DNA from 3 places in the uncultured Spongiibacter sp. genome. Region 3 is predicted to be linked to each of the others. Evidence: riboswitches for the same ligand, from Rfam matches in the RefSeq annotation. Region 3 holds a riboswitch; each other region holds the start of a gene.
What was found. A riboswitch is a leader RNA that binds a small molecule or an ion and turns the genes downstream of it on or off. The one in region 3 is predicted to bind cobalamin.
Positions count from the first base shown of each region.

Region 1: another riboswitch for cobalamin. It lies ahead of ABNS66_RS04815 (TonB-dependent receptor); the one in region 3 lies ahead of ABNS66_RS05335 (TonB-dependent receptor).
Region 2: another riboswitch for cobalamin. It lies ahead of ABNS66_RS11075 (cobaltochelatase subunit CobN); the one in region 3 lies ahead of ABNS66_RS05335 (TonB-dependent receptor).

Region 1 covers NZ_CAXGPO010000006.1:52,064-56,711, reverse strand. Annotated here, with positions in the region: gene ABNS66_RS04825 (AraC family transcriptional regulator) at 1-30, shown strand, start outside; gene ABNS66_RS04820 (PEGA domain-containing protein) at 284-1,747, shown strand; cobalamin riboswitch at 1,855-2,007, shown strand; gene ABNS66_RS04815 (TonB-dependent receptor) at 2,098-3,972, shown strand; gene cobO (cob(I)yrinic acid a,c-diamide adenosyltransferase) at 4,008-4,610, shown strand; gene ABNS66_RS04805 (cobalamin-binding protein) at 4,610-4,648, shown strand, end outside.
Region 2 covers NZ_CAXGPO010000024.1:7,045-11,692, forward strand. Annotated here, with positions in the region: gene ABNS66_RS11075 (cobaltochelatase subunit CobN) at 1-1,858, opposite strand, end outside; cobalamin riboswitch at 2,043-2,270, opposite strand; gene ABNS66_RS11080 (TetR/AcrR family transcriptional regulator) at 2,367-2,966, opposite strand; gene ABNS66_RS11085 (SRPBCC family protein) at 3,099-4,244, shown strand; gene ABNS66_RS11090 (AraC family transcriptional regulator) at 4,294-4,648, shown strand, end outside.
Region 3 covers NZ_CAXGPO010000007.1:31,261-35,908, reverse strand. Annotated here, with positions in the region: gene ABNS66_RS05335 (TonB-dependent receptor) at 1-1,796, opposite strand, end outside; cobalamin riboswitch at 1,906-2,062, opposite strand; gene ABNS66_RS05330 (hypothetical protein) at 2,093-2,632, opposite strand; gene ABNS66_RS05325 (transporter) at 2,719-3,762, opposite strand; gene ABNS66_RS05320 (ATP-binding protein) at 3,905-4,648, shown strand, end outside.

The DNA of each region.
Region 1 (4,648 bases), on a different contig from region 3:
CAGTACCGAAAAAATCAAAACAAGGTCTAACCTCTCTACCCTGGCATCGCTCTTTACCTGACCGCAAAGCATAAGTGGGCGCCATTCGCGACAAGCAAACTCTACGACAACCACCTGCTAACACGCCGCATGAGGAGCAAAAAGGCGACCGCCGCAGCCCATTTAATCTGCTTTTATTCAGCAGCTTGCAAGTCAGAAGCGCTTTATTTTCGCTACAATTGGTCGCCAGGTAGGCCACAATGCCTGCGGCGACCTTACTCGTATTTTTCAGGACTCATGGCAAATGACGCGTTATCGACAGGGACTTTCTGTTTTCACTCTATGCCTGCTGGCTATCCTTTCCTCAGGCTGTGCAACAAAGTACTACAAGTACTACCCCGACGAACTTGTCCATCAAACAAAAATTATTGTTGAGCACATGGACGTACAGGCGGAAAAATTTGAAATTTCAACGCGCACCGAAACACCCCAGCAAATTGTCCTGGCGTACACCATAGATCGCGAGGCGAATCTCACCGAGTCGCACATCAAGAGCATTGACTACATTCAATCCTGGGCGGCGTTTTCTGACGACGACTACAAACATCGCGTCGCCGGCGCAAAAAAGAAGAAGCGCCTTTACCTGGAGCAAAGCCAGGCACTGACCGAGTTATTGTCACCGCTGCATAGCGCCGAAACCTCAACCACTCGCAACCGGCGTATCAGTGGCAAACCCAGCCTCATATGGGAGACGACAAAGCGCCTCGAGAGCGGAGGTAAAGTATCCGTCCCGGAACAGGGTGATGCCATACTGTGCAGCCTAGACATGTCGGCTTTGCACAGCTGCATAACATACCGTAACGGCGAAAGACTAAATCGCTATCAGAGTAATGTCTTAAAAAGGCTAGCACCTGGCGGCGAGCTCAATGAGCGCAACATCACAGATACGGTCGTTAATATCGTCAAGCAGGATGCACTGTTTAAGCGGGTACTCAAAAACCAGCGCAGCGTGAAGGCTCAGGTTCAACCCCGGGCTGGTAATGTACCTGACGGTATGACAATTACGGTAGATGACGGCGTAATAGAGGTGGCGACAGCCAACAAGCACCTCGGCTTTTCGAAGGCGCATTTTTTCAGTCAGCTGCCAAAGAAATACCACCACCTGATTGATGCTTGGCTCAAGGAAATTACTGTCCCGCTTAGCTTTTCCACTAATCACAGCACCGCCAGTTACCCCTTGCGCTATTTTGATGGCACGGAGCTCCACCAAGAGATCAGTCGGCTTGAAAAGCTTGGCAGCGGCTATATTCGCCTTACCGCAAACATGGACAATGTCGACGTATACATCGATGGCAAGCCCAGCGGAAAGATAAGTAAAGCCACGCCCTACGTAGGCAAGCTCACCGAGGGTCGGCACACCATACAAGTTCGGAAGGACTTCTTCGGTGCCAAGACGATTAGCGTCCAAATAGAAGCCGACGACGCCTTTGCCTATGATTTCGACATGCAACCCTCGGGCAATATGTCGGAACAATTAGGCGCAGGAAAAGTGGTGCAATCGACTGGTGTGCTCGTAATCGTGACGACCCGCAACGATATTCAGCTGGAAATAAACGGCATCTCTCGCACGCCGCCAACCAAATTACCCAATATGCCTTCTGGAAAACACAAGATGAAAGTCATCACGCCTGAGCGGGAATTTATTATCGATATACTGGTAAAGGAAAATGCTAAGTCACTGATCGACCTAGACAAGTACCTCCATTAATACCAACGGAAGCAGGGCTGGCAAGCCAGCCCGCCAGCTTGCGAACCTGGCGCCCGCAGTCGAGCGTTGGCGCTGAATATTTGACAACGCCTTCTCGCCCGAATAGAGTTGCGCCGCCTGTGTTAGGTGCCCAAAGACATTAGTTTGAGGGTTAAACGGGAAGTTCGGTGAGTCGACCACTCGACAAGACCGACGCTGCCCCCGCAACGGTAATCACCTTTGGTGAGAGCCCGGAACCGGCCTAATCAGTTATCACCCGATGTAGCGGAGGGCTTCATCAGCGGTCATATACTTGTATATCACCACTATCCCTCCCTCATTGCTTCCTATTTTTAGCTTTGAGGTAAGTCATGAAAAACCGTCCACTTGCTGTGAACACTGCTCTGCTTGCAGCCTTATCCAGCCCGCTGATTACCAGCGCCGGCGAAATAGAAACCACCGTCGTTACCGCCACGCGCACTGAGCAAAGCATTGCCGAAGTACTGGCGCCAGTCACGGTATTCGAGCGCGCCGATATCGAGCGTATCGCACCGCTCGACCTGCAAGAATTGCTGTCTCGCGCCGCTGGCATCAGCTTCGTGCGCAATGGTGGCCGCGGCGCCGCCACCAGCTTGTTTGTTCGCGGCAACCAAAGTAATCATACGCTGCTGTTGGTTGACGGCGTGCGGGTAGGCTCAGCAACACTGGGCAGTCCCTCGCTCACTAACTTGCCCCCGGAGCTGATCGAGCGCGTAGAAATTGTTCGCGGGCCTCGCTCAGCCTTGTATGGTTCCGAGGCGATTGGCGGTGTCATTAACATCATCACCAAGAAGTACCACGACACCGATGGCGTGAAACCCTTTGTACAACTTAGCGCGGGCACCGAGGGTACTGTTAAAACGGTTGCTGCCGTAAACGGCGGAAACGCCGACACTCAGTTCAGCCTAAGCGGCTTGTACGAGGAGACCGACGGCGTCGACAACACCACAAGCAAGGCACTGCGCCACGGCGATGACGACGGTTTTGAGCAGCAGGCTATCAATTTCAGCGTGTCACATCGCTTTAACGCACGCGCCAAAGTTCACGCGCTGTACCAGCACAGCGATAGCGAGAGCGAATACGACACCAACTGCTACGCACCGTTTCCCAATAACTTTGCCTGCGAGCCCTACACAGACAGCACGGTTACCGTCGCGGGTTTGCGCGGTGAATTTCAGCTAAGCGACAACTGGGCACTGAAGCTTACCGCGGGCCAATCTACCGATGAAAGCCAAACGCGCTATCGCTATCGCGACCCCGCGTTGGTTGCCGCGAATCTTCGCGGCGATGTATTCGAAACCACTCGCAAGCAATTCACTGCCCAGAATGACTGGCAGCTCGGTAAACACCACGTACTCACCCTGGGTGGCGAGCATATTAATGACGAGGTCGATAGCACGCTGAGCTACGGCAAAGACGAACGCGAGAACAATGCAGGCTTTGCGCAATGGCAGGCCGACTATGGCCGCATCGACTACGCATTGGGCTGGCGTCACGACAGTAATGAACAATTTGGCTCCAGCGACACCCGCAACGCCGCCGCCGGATTGGACTTACCCATGGGCATGAAATTGATCGCCGCCTACGGCGAGGGCTTCAACGCCCCCACTTTTAACGACCTCTACTACCCCGGCTACGGCAACCCCAACCTCGAGCCTGAAAGCTCTAAAAACCGGGAGCTGGAGTTGCGCGGCAAACACGCCTGGGGGCAGTGGAGCGTTAACTATTTCATCAATGACGTGGATAAGCTCATTCAATACAACCCAGCCACCTTCGGGCCGGACCAAATTGAATCAGCGCGCATCGAGGGCCTGGAGCTAAGCTTAGCAACCGTAGTAAGACAGTGGCATATCGAAGCCAATGCAACGCTCTTGGATACTGAAGATAAAAATTCAGGCAAGGAGTTGCGCCGCCGCGCCGATAGTCAGGTGAACATCGATGTTGACCGCCAATGGCAGCAATGGGGAGTCAATGCCAGTGTTCGCTTGACCAGTGACCGCTACGAAAACACCAGCAATACCGACGAATTGCCGGGCTACGGCCTGGTCGATGCCGGTGTTTCTTACCAGATCAATGACAGCCTCAAGTTGCAACTGCTGGTAAAGAACCTGTTTGACAAAGACTACGTTAGCGCCAGACACTTCAGCCTCGGCAACTATGAGTCAATTGGGCGTGAAGCCCTGCTAAGCGTCACCTACGCCCCCTAAGGCGAACGCGTAGACTGCGATGGAGCTCCGTCACAATGAATGAAGAAGAGAAGCGCCACCAACAGCGCATGCAGAAGAAGAAGGCACTGATCGACGCCAAGGTCGCGAAAGCGACCGAAGAGCGCGGCGTGCTTATCGTCTTAAGCGGGCCGGGCAAGGGGAAATCCAGCTCGGGCTTTGGCACGGTGATTCGCTGTATTGGTCACGGCTACAAGGCCGCGGTGGTGCAGTTCATTAAGGGGACCTGGGATTGCGGTGAGAGAAATTTCTTGCAACAGCGTTGTCCCGAGGTGCCTTTCATTGTGATGGGCTCCGGTTTTACCTGGGAAACACAAAGCCGGGAACGCGATCGCGAAGCCGCTCAGCAAGCCTGGCAGCAAACGAAAACACTGTTGAGCGATGCCTCATTACACTTGGTGCTGCTCGACGAACTGACCTACATACTGAAGTACGGATACATCGACGCCGAAGAAGTCTACGAAGCGCTGCGCAACCGCCCTCGGGAGCAGAGCGTGATTATTACTGGCCGTGGTGCGCCGCCAGCCCTCAAAGAACTGGCCGACACCGTATCGATGATCGATGATAAAAAACACGCCTTTCGCGCGGGCATTAAGGCGAGAAAAGGCGTGGAGTATTGATGCGCCGCCTACTTGTCGTACTCAGCCTACTGCTCGCG
Region 2 (4,648 bases), on a different contig from region 3:
CGCCCCAGCCGCGAATGCCTTCAATGCCCAGCGCAACCAGCGCCGCCACCCGCGCCTCGGTGGCCTGCCATGACGCCTGGCCACCACTGGCCACGGCATCAATTTGCGTCTGGTATTCGCGCTCTAGCTGCTCCAATAAATCCAGCGCCCGATTGCGGCTTTTTTGACGCACACCATCGAGGGCGTGGTGAAGATTCGTGACGGTATTGTGCATACTCTCGGTGAGTAGCGTTAAACGTTTCTGGCGCAGGCGAAAATCCTGAAGTGCGCTGAGCCTCTCAAGCTGACTCACCATGCGCTGGTGTAACTCTCCCAGCGGGCCAGCCACCATTTCTTGCTGCACAACCTTGGGCAGCGTGGCAAACCACTTCCGATAGTCGTCTGCACTCAGGCTGGCGACCTTGCCAGACATCTCCGCCAATGCCTGACGGTCTTCGGGTAAATTCACCCCCCGTTCCTGCAGCAAACTCAGCAAGGCCTCGGTACTCTCTGGAAGCTTTCCGGTGTGATAGCCCGCAGACTGCAATGCCTTCAGCATCTCCAGCAAACTGTCGGGCACATTGAGATTATCTGCGCCGATATTGTGGCGACCGGGAGGATGGTTGTAGTAGACAATGGCGATCCGTTTATCGACGTTGCGCTTGTTTTGCAGCGCCAACCAACGCTCTACCCGCCGCAGTTGCCGGGCCAACTCAGCGCCCACCACTTCGCTGCGACGCAGCTTGGCACCGGTGGCCGGGTCGATACCGGAGTCTGACGCCAGCGAGAGAATTTGCGCCTGTCCAATGCCCTGTAGTTCAGGCATGGCCAACCGGTAGTGCACCGAATCTGCGGGCAAACCCTGAGCGGAAAGCTGCCAGTCACTATAGCCCCAGTCCAGCACCCGCAGGCCTTTCAACACAGGCAGATTAAGCGCTTGCAGTGCATCGAGAACCGCTTGGCGACCTTCACCGCCGCCGACGACAAAGTCCTGCAGAGAAATAATGACCGAGGGCGTCGCCGCGCGCTTGCCAGCCATTAGCGTTGCGATGGTATCTACAGCGTCGACGCTGGGCTCACCCCATGCCGCCAATAACGAGACGCACTGCCACTGCGGGTTTGCGCAAATGGCGCGATGCAACGCCCATTCCCCGTTGAGATCGCCGGTGTTGTGGTCGAGCACCCAAACAATGGGTTTATCGGCAGACAGTGATTTATCCAGCTCGTCACTCATCAGCCAACGCTCCCCTTGTTTGCTGTGTAAGGCCAAACGCAGCGGCGCCTGTTCGCGCAGTGTTGCGGCCTCACCGTCATTCAGCAGCGCAATCAATGACTCGGCATTCACCGCCGAGCGGTGAATCCAATACGCCCGTGCCTGCAACCACGCGCTGTACTCAGGAAATTTTTGCTGACTGGCCGCCAGTGAATCAGCATCCAGCGCTAAGCCCTCGCTGCCCACAAACTGCTGACTAACGGCGCTGGAAAACGGCTGCCCATTGGCATCACGCTGCAGCGCCATAAGCCGGTTGTCACTGTGCAATACAAAGCGGCGTTGACCGCGCGGATACGCCATTGCCAGCAGGCGTTCGACGGATTCGCCGAACACCCCGGCGAGAAGTAAGGAATGATGACTCAGCAGCAGCTGTTGTAAATCTGCGTCGTTCAGGCGCTCTACTTGGCTAACAGTGCGAATCGCTATATCCGCCTGCGGCTTCTTATCAAGATAGCGGTGAGCACCCGCCACCAGCACCGAGGAAGAGCGGTCGGAGACGATCACCAGGCTAGCCTGCGCCGCCGAGCACAACATACTCGCTGTCAGTGCGAGGAGGAATACCAGTAACGCCTTAGTCCAGTGCCATTTGTTAAAATGCTGATTCACCCGAAGTCCCTTCCTGTACGGCAGCCAAAGTAAGGCCGTGATACCGCGTGCAAGTGGACGTCTCGACAACTGGCATAACCAGCTATTGCGCTCGCATGCCCACCCGCATGTGATTGATAAAACGCGGTTGTCGAAAAGGGAGGAATTTAGAAGGGAAAACTGACCCTGCTACGTCGCCCACCGCAACTACGCACTGTGTTCAGGCCGGTCTCCGGGCTTACAGAAGTGGATCTCTCCAAATGTTTGACGCCTTCCCGTCGTGAGACAGTGGCCGTGCCAAACTACTTCTGATTACCGTTGCGGGGGCAGCACAGGGCTAGCATGCATGGCCAGAATCAGCACAGTATGCGCACCTGTTTCCCGTTTAACCCAAGTAAAACAACAATTGGGCACCTGGAACAGGGAGCGATCATACCGACTTAATTAACTCGGTCAAGACAAAGGCGCGGGCACTAAGTACCGGGTAGCAGACGCCAGGCGATATTTAATCGCGCGAAATTTGTGTGGGTCAGCCAATGGCTTGCGAGATCAATACTCTGAGTTTTTCCTCGTAGCCGCTGCGCAGTTCGCGATACATTTCCTCACCAAACATCTGGCTCAATGTCGGCTCGGAAACCAGAAAGTAATTCATCGCTCCCAGCAGCTGATACACGGAAATTAAGGCCTGGGCATCGGACGAAAAGGTGGAAGGCGAGGCCTGCTTGGCCAACGCGATAAGCGACTCCAAAAATGGCCGCAGGTACCAAACATTGGCAGAGGTTGCGCGGTGTTTATTGTCCAGGAGTTCGCGCATTAGCAGCTGCGTTTTGTAGGTCTGCCCTTCCAGCAGGCGGTAAAAGCGTATCAGCGTGTCTTCCAAGGCACTGCTACCCTCGCCGCTTGTGGCATCGCCCGCTGCCTCTAGTTCTGCCATCAACTGGTCAGAAATTCCTTTCAGCACTTCGCCGTATAGCTTTTCCTTGCTGCCAAAGTGGTGAAGCAGGGCCTGCTTTGTATAGGGCAACTCGTCGGCAATGGCCGCAATGCTGGTGCCATAGAAACCGCGCTCGGCAAACAGACGTGTTGCCACCGACAAAAATTGCTGTCGCGTATCCGCTGCCTCACTCATCGCCATGCGCTCCTACTGTTTTTTTCAAACGGGCTGTTTGCCACACTCTATTGCCGCTTGACAGCTTACCATGTGGTAAGTATGGTTTCACTTACCACATGGTAAGCCGCGTAAATCGCAAGGGGTCGCAGCGTGAAACACACAACTGAAATCCACCGCATTAACGAGTTGCTGAAACTCAATGAAGAAAAGTCCGCCTTTCTTGACGACAGCGTTAGCCATAACCCTGTTGAGCACTACTATTCGGCGTCGATTTTCGAGCGGGAACAGGCCGCCATTTTCCGGCGACTACCCCAGCCTCTGGTGCACAGCAGCGAGCTGAAAGAACCCGGCGCTTTTCTGCGCCGCACACTGGCCGGCTTACCTCTGCTGATCACCCGCGATGCCGATGGCCACGTGCATGTTTTTTTAAATGTTTGCCGCCACCGGGGCACGCGATTGGTAGATGAACAATCTGGCTGCAAACACCGCTTCACCTGCCCCTACCACGCCTGGACCTGGGACAACCGCGGCGAGCTTATTGGTGTACCCCATCAAAAGCTGGGCTTCCCCGATCTGGACCGCGCTCAGCACGGCTTAAAACGACTTGGTTGCAGCGAGTTTGGTGGTTGGCTGTGGGTAAATCCGGCCGGCGAAGAAGCGCCGGATATCCCCGCCTTTTTGCAGGACTATGCCCCGGACTTTTCATGGTTTGGCGGCGAGTCGCTGCAGCTTCTCCACGTAGAGGAGCAAACCCGTGAGGTGAATTGGAAGTTGTTGGTGGAGGGCGGCATAGAGGCCTATCACTTCCGCGTGGCCCACCGAAACACCATCGCGCCTTACTTCTTTGACAACTTATCGAGCTACGAAAGCAGCGGGCCGCACCTGCGCTCCATACTTGCCAAACGCTCAATGGCCGATTTGCGCACGCAAGCTGAAGCTGACTGGCAGCTGCGCGACCATGCTCAGGTGGTCTACACCTTGTTCCCAACCACCCAGCTCCTGGTGCAGTCTGACCATATTGGATGGGTGCACTTTGAGCCACTCAGCGCGTCGTCTACGCGCATGCGGCTGTGTACACTGGTGCCGGCAAACCGCGTCGAAACGGACAAAGACCTGGCGCACTGGGCGAAAAATCATGCGATAACCGTGAAAACGCTCAGCGAGGATTTTGAAATTGGCGAGAGCATACAACAGGGGCTGCGTTCAGGCGCAAACGAAGCGCTAAACTTCGGCCGGTTTGAAGGGGCACTGGCGGTATTCAACCAGCAAATCAGTGATCGACTCTCGCCAGAATAGCGATAACACAGGGTTGCGATAAGAACGCAGCCTCTGTTTCCGAGGTGATATGAATACACGCGCTCGTAGCTATTTGCACATGCCGACCATTCCCCGCGAGTTTATCGCGCAGATGGTCGAACACCTGCCGCCACAGGAGCTGGCAAATTCCTCACTGAAGGGCTTGGTATCCGACCTGCTGAGTAAGAAAAGAGTCAGCATCAACGAATATCGCAGCTTGCACCGCTGTCTGGCCGAGCAATTAGATGACGAAATGCTGGGCTTCCTGCCGCGACCCGTGCCGCGAGGAAGCCTGAATACCCTGAGCCATCTGCTGGTGCACAGTCCAGACCTGTACAGCGCCCTGGAAAACTACAATCGCTTTTACAGCCTGTTTCTCGATGCCGAGCAAACTCTGTTGGACT
Region 3 (4,648 bases):
TTCCCGGAGAGATCATCGCCACCTTTCACGAACTCCTCGTAACGCGCCCGCGCCAATGCCAGATTAAAATCCAGGCTGACCGACTCGCTTACCTGTGTATACACCTCCCACTCGATACCTCGGGAAGATTGCTCACCAATTTGCCGCTGCACACCGCCGGGGTCAGCGCTCAACAGGTCGCGTTTGACGATATCGTATACCGCTAAACTGGTTTGCAAACGCCCCTGCCAGTACTGCTGTTTTACGCCAAGCTCTACTTGCTCACCCTTGGCCAGCTCTACGTCATCGTTCACCGATGTCAGTACCGATCCAATGGGGTCGAGTGCACGGCTGTATTGCGCATAGACAGAGGTTTCCTCTGACGGCTGGTAAACCACACCAACACGCCAACTGCCACCACTGGGCGACGAGGTACTGCGCGACGCGCTCTGGCCGTTGCTGCGCGCAACGTCGTTGCGCTCGATCTCAAGTCGGTCGTAGCGCAAGCCCAACACGGCACTCCACTGTGGCGTGATTTGCAGATGATCGTCGAGAAACAAGGCGACTTGCTGTGTCTCACTGCTGAAGTCATCGCTGGTGGCACTCTGCACACCGTCGCGCCAACGGCCCGGCGCAGGCTGCTCCAGGTCGACGCTACTGCTGCCTTGGTAAGGGGAGTTGTTGCGGTGGCTGAAGTCGATATCGTTCACTTCCAGACCGATGTTGAATCGGTTGTCACGCTCCAGTAGGGGTCGCGCTAAGGTGACATCCGCGCGATAGCCCAACTGCTCCTGGTCGTGCAGTATTTCCAGATAGAAACTCCGATCCACCTCACCAGAGGCCGAGTTGTAGGCGTAACTCTCAACATTGCGCCAGTGGCGATCGGCACGCATGTAGTAGAGTTCACTGCGCAGTACCGCCGCCTCGCTGATCTGCCAAGTGGCAGAGAGCCGCGGCCACAAATCCTGGTAAGACACGATGGCATCACTAACATTGTAATTATTGCGACGTGTCGACGGATGCACCCGACCATCGACCAGTGGTGTTCCCCAGTAGGGCGCGGCATCAGTGTCGGCAATATCGACGGCAAGCTGCCACGACAACTGCGCCGTCTGCTGAAACAAGACACCAACTGCCAGCGCCTGCCGATGCTCATCGGCGCGGTCCACGTAACCATCGCTGCGGTGATCCACCGCATCAATGCGGTAGGCGAGCTGGTCGGATACCGCATCCCCCAGGCCCAGCGCAAAACGTCGCAAACCAAAACTGCCTGCACTGATATCAAGCTCATTCGGCGCCTTCTCGAAGGACGGCTTTTTCGGCACGTAATTCACCGTGGCGCCAATGGCGCCCACACCATTGATCACCGAACCAGGGCCACGCAGCACCTCAATGCGCGCCATTGTCCAAGTGTCGGCAGGAAAGCTGACCGTGCCACTGCCCACATACAAGCGCTTGCCATCATAGGTGCTAACCACCGAACTGTGCCCGGCAAACCCGCGAACGGACGTGGCACTGCCGCCATTTCCCGGCGAGGCATTGGCGGCGAAGCCCGCCGCCCGCGTTAGCGCAGACAAGCCCGAGAAGTCGCCCTTTTCAGCAATGTCTTCTCCGGTGATGACCGCCACGCTGGCGGGAATTTCCATAACGGTTAAGCCCAGCCGAGACCCGGCCCGGTGTTGCTCATACAACGATAAGCCCGCCGACGTGTCGGCTTCGGCGGTCACCGCCATTTCTTCAAGTTGAAGATGCTCCGCAAAATTTGGCGCGCACCACACCAGCCCGCTGCACAGCAGCAAACATCGCGTATTGTTCATTGTGAAACCTCAAACGTAAGTTAAAAAACGCATGAGGGAGGGGACGAGGGAATTCGACAGCGAGCCGCAAGGGCCAGAAGAAGTCCAACGCATGAAGCCCTCCGCTTCATTGCTGTTAACGTCTAAAGGCCGGTATCGGGCTCTCATCGAAATGATCACCGTTGCGGGGGCAGCGTTGGATTCACCTTGGCGGTTTACCAAACTTCCCGTTTAACCTGCCAGACCGATTGCTCGTGTCGACAGGCACCTTCAGAACGCGGGGGAGCATACCACAGCTCGCCCGCTGTACAAGTTTGTCAGGCCAATAAGGCAAGAATCAGAAATAGCGCTGTGCCGGACAAGCTCAGCTGTATGGTGCGTGTTTTCAGCCCTTTTGAGGCCAAGCCCAAATACAAACCACTGAGCATAATCACGACCAGCGCCATCGAGAACGCAATTTCAAACTGCTTATACAACGTGGGGCCGTGCCCCTTGTGCAGCTCGATTAAAGCGGCAATCAAATCGGGCTTGGCAGCGACAATATGCAGGCCATCGTCGCGTTGCAACAACTGGTAGAACTGACGGTTGGTCGGACGAGTATCCAGGTTTTCGCCGCGGTGCTTCAAATATTGGAAGTTGCTGTTAAGGCCCTGCTCTTGGAGTAAGTCGCGCACCTGCTGCTCCAGGTCGGGGCTTTGGGTATCGATCTTTACCGGCACAACGGCTACGGTCTCTTTTTCGACACTGCCCTTTACACCCAACAGGTAGAGCCCACCTGAGAGCGCCATGATCACCACCATCGGCGCAAAGAACGCGGCTAAATACAGGTGGATATTGATAACTAGCTTTCTGGACATTACTGCACTCCCTTACAACCAAAAATGGCATGCCAGAATAGCATGCCATTGATGTTGGAGTTTGACGCAGCTCTATGACAGGCGCATTAAAATGCGTATTGCCAGCCCGCGGTTAGCGTCGAGTCCAGTTCCATTTGCGGACCGTCCAAGTGCTGGTAAACCGGCTCGCCATATTCCAGCGCCAGCCGGTGCCCCTTCGCAGCCCCTTTCAGGAACAGGTAATTGAGGCCCAATGAGAGCTCGCTGCGCTCGCCGCCCTGCGCATCGGGGTCCGCCGTTGGCACCATCATCGGATTCAGATCGTCTCGCGCACCTTCGATATTTCCCCAGGCGCTGTGAGTTACGCGCAACGAAGCGCTCAACGCCGGAGAGAAGCTGTGCGCCAACCACGCACTTACTTGGGCGCGATTGCCAAGACGGTAGTCGTTGTCGTTGTAGTCACTGCGAATGGTCAACGCCAGCTGGGCGCCCCAGCTTAGTGACGCATCCTGACCGCTGTAGGTCACACCCGGCAGCAGGTCGACGCTGCCACTACCCAGTTGCATGCGGTAGGGCAACTTGGCATTTTTCATTGCTGGCGTGTCATCGCGCTCGTCAATGCTACCAGTTGGCAAGCTTAGGCCGAGGTTGGCGTGCACTCGATGGGCATTATCGGCAGAGGTATACAGTGTGACCAGCGCCGAGGCCTTCACGTCGCCCCAACCACTGCTCTCTGTCGTAAAGCGGCCACCCATGCGCGTTTGGTGATCCATTTCGTTACTCAGGTAGGGCAGCATAAACATCAGCGTAACGTCATCGCTGGGTGCATACATGGCACCAAACATATGCATTTCCATATCCATGCTTAGCGGCGCAACCATATAGGGGCCGGGGTTCATCATCGTGCCGGTAATCTCTCGGGCAGAGAGCGAGTCACCACCGTCGAGATTGCCTTCCATCTCCATCGCCATATAGCGGTAGGAGAACATCCACTCACCCGCCTTGTGAGTGTGGTCACCCATTACCCCAATGGGGCCGTGGGCGGCCGCGCCCATCGACGCCACCTGCACAATGTCGTCGTGCGCAAATACAGGGGTTGAGCTTAAAACCGCAGCCGACAGTAGCGCCGTGCAAAGAGTAGAGCGGGACATAGAAATTGCCTGTTGTTATGACTAAGCCTAAAGTTGGCTACATGGTAGCAAAATCGCCGCCACCCTCTCTGCGACAAAATGTCGCAGTCATTCGCCTACATGGCGACAAGCGCTATACTCGCCTCTTTATCTGGAGCGGCCTGTGAATTCAGACATCGCCAATATGCGCCGACTCTGCGCGATTCGTAGCGTTGTTATCGCCGGGCAGTTCGGTGCCTTGCAGTTCGCCAAATACCAGCTTGGCTGGCTCCTCCCCTACGTAACACTCGAGCTGCTGCTTGGCGTCATCGCTATTTTTGCCGCCTTTTGCTGGTGGCGCAGCTATCAGCGCTGGCCCGTTACCGACTTAGAATTTTTCGTTCAGCTGTGCATTGATGTCGCCGGCTTTACCGCCGTTCTGTACCTCTCCGGTGGCAGTAGCAACCCATTTATCTCTTACCTGCTGGTGCCCCTGTGCATCTCGGCGACAACACTGCCGCTGCGCTACACCTGGGGCCTGGTGATCGTATCGCTGCTGGCATATGGGCTACTGCTGTTTTACTTCATCCCGCTGGCGCCCCTTTCGCCCCACGCCCAGCATATGCACAACGCCCCGGCCATCAATATGCATATGGTCGGCATGTGGATGAACTTCGTGGTCAGCGCCCTGCTTATTAGCTACTTCGTATCCGCCATGGCGTCCAGCCTACGCCAAAAAGAAAACGAGCTCGCCCAGGTGCGTGAACGCCAGCTACAAGACGAACAACTGCTCGCCGTCGCCACACTCGCGGCCGGTACAGCGCACGAACTCGGCACGCCGCTAGCCACAATTAAGGTAATTAGCGAAGACTTGCTGGACGAAATAGACGACAACTATGCCGACGATGTGGAGGCACTTAGCGAGCAA